Regions from separate parts of the Brochothrix thermosphacta DSM 20171 genome, predicted to be linked through region 1. Evidence: predicted binding sites of a transcription regulator. Region 1 holds the regulator's gene; each other region holds the start of a gene.

Region 1 (2,271 bases):
TTGTACGACGACTTAATACTTCAATCACACGTTGAATCTCTTTTGAACGACCGATAACGGGATCCAATTTGTCTTCTCGTGCTGTTTCAGTTAAATCACGAGCTAAACCATCTAGAGTAGGCGTTCCTTGCACATTAGCTCTATTTGCTTGGTTAGGTTGTGTACTGACACCTAACAATTGTAGTACTTGCTGACGCGCTTTGTTAAGACTGATATCTAAGTTGCTAAAAATTCGTGCAGCGATGCCTTCACCTTCACGAATCAATCCTAATAAGATATGTTCTGTCCCAACGTAAGTATGGCCTAATTTACGGGCTTCATCGATTGAAAGTTCAATCACTTTTTTAGCACGCGGTGTATATCGAATGATTTGTACATCATCCTGACCTTCTGTGATTAGCTCTGCAACGGCTGCTTCAATTTTGGCAGTATCTAACCCTAATTCTTTTAAAGCTTGAGCAGCAATGCCTTCACCTTCACGAATGAGACCTAATAAAATATGTTCCGTTCCTAAATTACTATGACGTAAACGTATTGCTTCTTCTTGCGATAACGCAATAACCTTTTGTGCGCGTTGTGTAAATCGTCCAAACATAATCAGCCACTCCTTTATAATTACTTCTATTTTTTATTCTGCGTATTTTAAATGTTCAAGAAAAGCACGTAAATATTGTTTTCTTATTTCGTTATCGCCTGTTTTATCACCTAATAAATTTTGTCTTAAAGAAACCATCATTAAGTTAGCTTCTCTTTCTGTGACAACATTTTCTTTATACAGTCGATAAGTGACATCTGTAGCGACATTTTCCGTAATTTCCTTATCCTCAAGCAAATGTAACAAAGCTTCTACTAATTGACTATGAGTACTTAATCGTACTTTTACAATACGTATATAGCCACCGCCACCACGTTTACTTTCAACTGTATAACCACGTTCTGTTGTAAATCGTGTATTAATCACATAGTTGATTTGTGAGGGGACGCATTGAAAATGTAGTGCCATTTCATTGCGTTTTAATTCTATCGCTTCTTCTGCTTCAAGATATCTTTTAATATAGGCTTCTATAACATCCGACATATTGCTCATCAGTATCAACCTCCAAGTTTCCGTCAAAATTTGATTGACCTAATTTGACTTATACTCATTATACTGAATAGCAATTCCGAGTGCAAACATATCAACTCATCCAACTCGAATGGATAAAACATATCATACCCCATTACTTTTTAAGAAGTAAAGCCGAATGCTTTAAAATACAAACAAGCATAACTTGGGTAATTTAGCAGCTTATATTAAATAGTGGCTTAATTATCTTTTTAAACAACAAAAAAACAACCCATAAATTATGAGTTGTTTCACGTATCGGGAAGACAGGATTCGAACCTGCGACCCCTTGGTCCCAAACCAAGTGCTCTACCAAGCTGAGCTACTTCCCGTATGTATAATGCGCCCAAGAGGAGTCGAACCTCTAACCGCTTGATTCGTAGTCAAGTACTCTATCCAATTGAGCTATGGGCGCTATATATGGTGCCGAGGACCGGAATCGAACCGGTACGGTGATCACTCACCGCAGGATTTTAAGTCCTGTGCGTCTGCCAGTTCCGCCACCCCGGCAAGGGTGTAAATAAACAAAAAAATATAAATGGAGCGAAAGACGAGATTCGAACTCGCGACCCCCACCTTGGCAAGGTGATGTTCTACCACTGAACTACTTTCGCATAATGCGGATGAAGGGACTTGAACCCCCACGCCTTGCGGCGCCAGATCCTAAATCTGGTGCGTCTGCCAATTCCGCCACATCCGCTAACTATGAGCCGTGCTGGGCTCGAACCAGCGACCCTCTGATTAAAAGTCAGATGCTCTACCAACTGAGCTAACGGCTCTTGTTTTTCAACAAGTTAGATATTATTTTTTGACAGCATCTTTTTAAAAAAGATGAATGCCGACTGCAGAAGTCGAATCCGCGACCTACTGATTACAAATCAGTTGCTCTACCAGCTGAGCTAAGTCGGCAAAAAATGGTGGGGGATGACGGGCTCGAACCGCCGACCCTCTGCTTGTAAGGCAGATGCTCTCCCAGCTGAGCTAATCCCCCATTGCTTGGCAACGTCCTACTCTCACAGGGGGAAACCCCCAACTACCATTGGCGCTAAAGAGCTTAACTACTGTGTTCGGGATGGGAACAGGTGTATCCTCTTTGCTATCGTCACCAAACAGTTTTTAAATTCTACCTAAGCTTCGCTTTTCTTCGTTGTCTTCTTCCTCTCAAT
Region 2 (2,271 bases), 670 kb from region 1:
TCCATTTTGCTTCCATTTGTTGTTTCTCTTCTTTAAGTTCACTTAACTCTTCTCGTAATACATCTAAACGAGTTGCACTCACATCATCTTTTTCTTGTTCAAGTGCTGCTTCCTCAATCTCTAGTTGCATCACACGACGCGTTATTTCATCTAACTCATTTGGCATTGAGTCAATTTCAACACGAATGGTTGCACAAGCTTCATCAACAAGGTCAATGGCTTTATCTGGTAAGAATCGATCGGTAATGTAACGATCAGCCAATGTTGCTGCTGATACTAGCGCATTATCGTGGATATTAACACCATGATGGATTTCAAAACGTTCTTTCAATCCACGTAAAATTGATACTGTATCCTCAACTGATGGTTCAGGTACTAATACTTTTTGGAAACGACGCTCTAGCGCTGCGTCTTTTTCAATATATTGACGGTACTCATCTAATGTTGTAGCACCAATACAATGCAATTCACCACGTGCTAACATCGGTTTCAACATATTCCCCGCATCCATTGCTCCGTCAGTTTTACCTGCACCAACAATCGTGTGAATCTCATCAATAAAGAGTATGATATTCCCTTCACTATTTTGAACTTCTTCCAACACTGCTTTGAGTCGTTCTTCAAATTCACCACGGTATTTAGCACCGGCGATTAAAGAACCAATATCTAAAGAGAATATTGTTTTATCTTTAAGGTTTTCCGGTACATCTTTTCGAACAATACGTGCTGCTAAGCCTTCAACAATAGCTGTTTTACCAACACCTGGTTCTCCAATCAATACAGGATTATTTTTTGTTTTACGACTAAGTATTCGGATTACATTTCTAATTTCAGTATCACGTCCGATAACTGGCTCAATTTTACCAGCACGAACAGCCTCTACTAAATCAATACCATATTTACTTAGTGCTTCATATGTTTGTTCTGCGTTTTGATTCATAACATGTTTCCCCCCTCTGACTTTATCAACTACTGCCTGTAGTTCTTTTGTTTTTAGATTCAATTTCTTTTTCAATTCATTTTTAGTCATGCTTTGTAAACCTAATAGAAAATGTTCTGTCGATAAAAAAGCATCTTCTAAGGTTTCTCTGTGTTTGTTGGCTTCAGCTAGCACTTCATACAAATCGCCTGAAAGTTGCTGTCCGTAAGTTACACTATTACCAGTCACAATTGGTTGTTTATCTAATTGTTCATTAAGATATTTCTCAATTTGTTTTAAATCAATATTTAATTCTGTGTAGATACGTTTTGCAAGTTCATTAGATGTGATAAAGACTAACCATAAATGCCAAATATCAATCGTTTGATGTTGTCGCGTTACTGCTATTTGTTGGGCTTCTGCGATATCAGATTGAACTTGACTTGTCATTTTATTCGGTTCCAAGATCATCACCTCTTCTTTAATTTATAAATCAATTATAAGTCAAAATAGGTCAGCAATCAATAAAAAACACTTATTTTTCCAACAAATTATTTTTAAATTTTGGTGGTGGCGTTGAAAAATACAGCTTTTAAAAATCTTTATGATACTTTTTAAATTACCGCTATGAGTTATTTCAAGTCAAAAAAATTCGGCGTTACCTTTGCTTTATTTCCTGGGAAAAACACTTGATCATTGTTTGCAACCACCATTAACAGTTGCGCAACTAATGAGTGCGTTACTCCTTTAATTGCTTATATTATACTTTTAACAAAGAACGGAATTATATTATAAGGAGACTGTATTTTAAATGGATAACAAAATAAAAGTTAGTGTTCTAATTATGTTAATGGTGCTTTCTTATCTCTATTTTTTCAAATTTCATGAGTATGAAGCAATGAAAGAAATAAATCGTACTATAGTCAAACAAGGATTACATAGAAATGATATTCTACGGCAAACAAAACTTAAAAAAGATAGAAATAGGGATGTTTACTATTCTGAGATAATTTTTAAAGACGATGTTAACACAGTCTATACCTATTTTTATTCACATTCACGTAAAGCTGTGCCTTTTCAAATTTCAATCACATCCTTTAACTCTAAAAATAAGTCGCCAAAACATTCAAGTATTTATGACATAAAAAAAATCATTATTAAATAATGATATACTATATTAAAAGGAGTGAAACAGCATGCTTTTATCAACTTTAAAAAACACTTTTATTTTTGCATTTAAATTTGCATTACTTTTATTTGTTATTTTATCTTCAGTGGTTTTATTTCAATTAATCATTGCATTCTTTGTTTTACATTAATCTTTGTTATAACTTAGCATATTTATTCAACAC
Region 3 (2,271 bases), 200 kb from region 1:
TCGTCAATTGAACGCCATTTCGGATTTGTTGCTCCAATTTCTTCACCTTGATAAATATAGGGTGTTCCTTGTAAACCGTGCATAGCTAGCGCTAACATTTTTGCTGATTTTTCACGGTATTCAACAGAATCATTACCATAGCGTGAAACAATTCGGGGTTGATCGTGATTGCACCAGAACAATGCATTCCAACCTCCACCTGCTTGCATACCTGTTTGCCAATCACTTAACAATGTTTTCAACTGGCTAAAATCCATATCTTTTAATTGCCATTTATCACCATCTTTATAATCGACTTTTAAATGATGGAAGTTAAATGTCATATCTAATTCTTTGTTTTCTGGTTGCGTGTATTGTATACATGCTTCCATTGAAGTTGATGACATTTCACCAACAGTTAAAATACCATATGGTGTGAAGACTTCTGTATTAATTTCATTTAGATAAGCATGGACATGCTCACCGTCTGTATAAAAACGACGCCCATCACCAACATAATCGTCTGGGAATGTGTCGTCTTTTGATATCAAGTTAATCACATCTAAACGGAAACCATCTACGCCTAAATCAGCCCAAAATTTCAATACGGCTTTTATTTCTTCACGCACTTTAGGGTTGCGCCAATCCAAGTCAGCTTGAGTCACATCAAATAGGTGCAAATAGAATTCCGATGTTGCATCATTATATGCCCAGCTACTCCCACCAAATTTTGATTGCCAATTATTTGGTAGCGTTTCAGGTTCACCTTCACGCCAAATATAATAATCATGGTAAGGATTATCTTTTGATTTTTTTGCTTCCTGGAACCAATGATGTTCCGTGGATGTATGGTTAAGCACCATATCTAACATCATATCGATACCTTCTGCATGTAACTCTTCTAACAACACTTTAAATTCTTCAATTGTACCGTATACTGGATTGATTGCACAATAATCTGAAACATCATACCCATTATCTTTTTGAGGAGAGGGTTGCATTGGCGTAAGCCATACCATATCGATACCTAATTCTTTTAGATAGGGTATTTTTTCACGTATCCCTTGAATATCTCCGATACCATCTCCATTAGCATCGTTAAAACTTTTTGGATAAATTTGATATATACTGGCTTCGCGCCAATTTTTCTTCGTCATCACAAATTCCACCTTCCTTTTACACTTCTATTTTAACTTGTATATACAAGAGTGTCAATGTCTTACACTCGTTATTATCTTACTAAATGTGATAGAATATCCTATATAAACGTTTCTCAAAACGATTATATAACTAAATCAAAATGTTGTGTATAAATAACACTAAACAACGTTCATTTTTAGTTTATAAAAGCCTATCTAAAAACTACAAAACTAGCAAGTCTATTCATTTGACCTTGGCTGACCTAGAGTGTAGTATAATTGATAGCTTGTTAAAATAAAGGGAGGTCTACAATATGAACTTAATTCCAACAGTAATCGAACAAACATCACGTGGTGAACGCGCGTACGATATCTATTCACGCCTGCTCAAAGACCGCATTATTATGTTAGGTAGCCAAGTTAATGATGATGTTGCTAACTCTATCATTGCACAATTGTTATTCCTTGATGCTCAAGACCCTGACAAAGACATCTACTTATACATCAACTCACCCGGTGGTAGTGTAACCGCTGGTATGGCAATATATGACACGATGCAATTTGTTAAAGCTGATGTGCAAACAATGGCAATGGGTATGGCCGCTTCAATGGGTTCATTCCTTTTAACTGCAGGTGCACCTGGTAAACGATTCGCTCTTCCAAATGCTGAAATCATGATTCACCAACCTTTAGGTGGTGCTCAAGGTCAAGCAACTGAAATTGAAATTGCAGCGCGCCATATCTTGGCGACACGTGCTAAATTAAATAAAATTATTTCAGAACGTACGGGTCAACCGATTGAAAAAATCGAACAAGATACTGATCGTGATAACTTTATGACTGCTGAAGAAGCAAAAGCATATGGTTTAATCGATGATATCGTTGTTAGTAGCCAAGCACTTAAATAAAAAGTAAAATGCCTTGTTCATTCTCTCAGAAATATGAAACACCTAGAACTTTGTTTTAGGTGTTTTTTTCTGTCCGAAAAAATAAATTGACAACCTTGTATATACAAGGTAAGATTGAGTTGTTAATTAACTGAGCAATATATTGCTAAATCTGTATGCGCTTACAAATACGAAAGAATGAGGTGAACATCATGTCATTTTCAAGAGAAGAAGTCCAAAAAATCATCGATGCCGTTGGTGGTAAG

What was found. The regulator CtsR, encoded in region 1, represses protease genes until heat stress. The targets are predictions, from matches to a motif close to ATGGTCAATAAAGGTCAAACA.
Region 2: the regulator CtsR is predicted to act here: its motif matches at 1,420-1,440, upstream of clpB (ATP-dependent chaperone ClpB).
Region 3: the regulator CtsR is predicted to act here: its motif matches at 1,364-1,384, upstream of clpP (ATP-dependent Clp endopeptidase proteolytic subunit ClpP).

Annotation. Positions count from the first base shown of each region.
Region 1 is NZ_CP145608.1:81,515-83,785, reverse strand. It holds gene V6S17_RS00425 (ATP-dependent Clp protease ATP-binding subunit) at 1-598, opposite strand, end outside; gene V6S17_RS00420 (CtsR family transcriptional regulator) at 629-1,087, opposite strand; tRNA gene V6S17_RS00415 (tRNA-Pro) at 1,364-1,437, opposite strand; tRNA gene V6S17_RS00410 (tRNA-Arg) at 1,447-1,520, opposite strand; tRNA gene V6S17_RS00405 (tRNA-Leu) at 1,527-1,615, opposite strand; tRNA gene V6S17_RS00400 (tRNA-Gly) at 1,645-1,719, opposite strand; tRNA gene V6S17_RS00395 (tRNA-Leu) at 1,724-1,805, opposite strand; tRNA gene V6S17_RS00390 (tRNA-Lys) at 1,812-1,884, opposite strand; tRNA gene V6S17_RS00385 (tRNA-Thr) at 1,942-2,014, opposite strand; tRNA gene V6S17_RS00380 (tRNA-Val) at 2,021-2,096, opposite strand; rRNA gene rrf (5S ribosomal RNA) at 2,100-2,215, opposite strand.
Region 2 is NZ_CP145608.1:1,971,989-1,974,259, forward strand. It holds gene clpB (ATP-dependent chaperone ClpB) at 1-1,384, opposite strand, end outside; gene V6S17_RS09880 (DUF3139 domain-containing protein) at 1,731-2,084, shown strand.
Region 3 is NZ_CP145608.1:282,852-285,122, reverse strand. It holds gene treC (alpha,alpha-phosphotrehalase) at 1-1,136, opposite strand, end outside; gene clpP (ATP-dependent Clp endopeptidase proteolytic subunit ClpP) at 1,433-2,026, shown strand; gene treP (PTS system trehalose-specific EIIBC component) at 2,218-2,271, shown strand, end outside.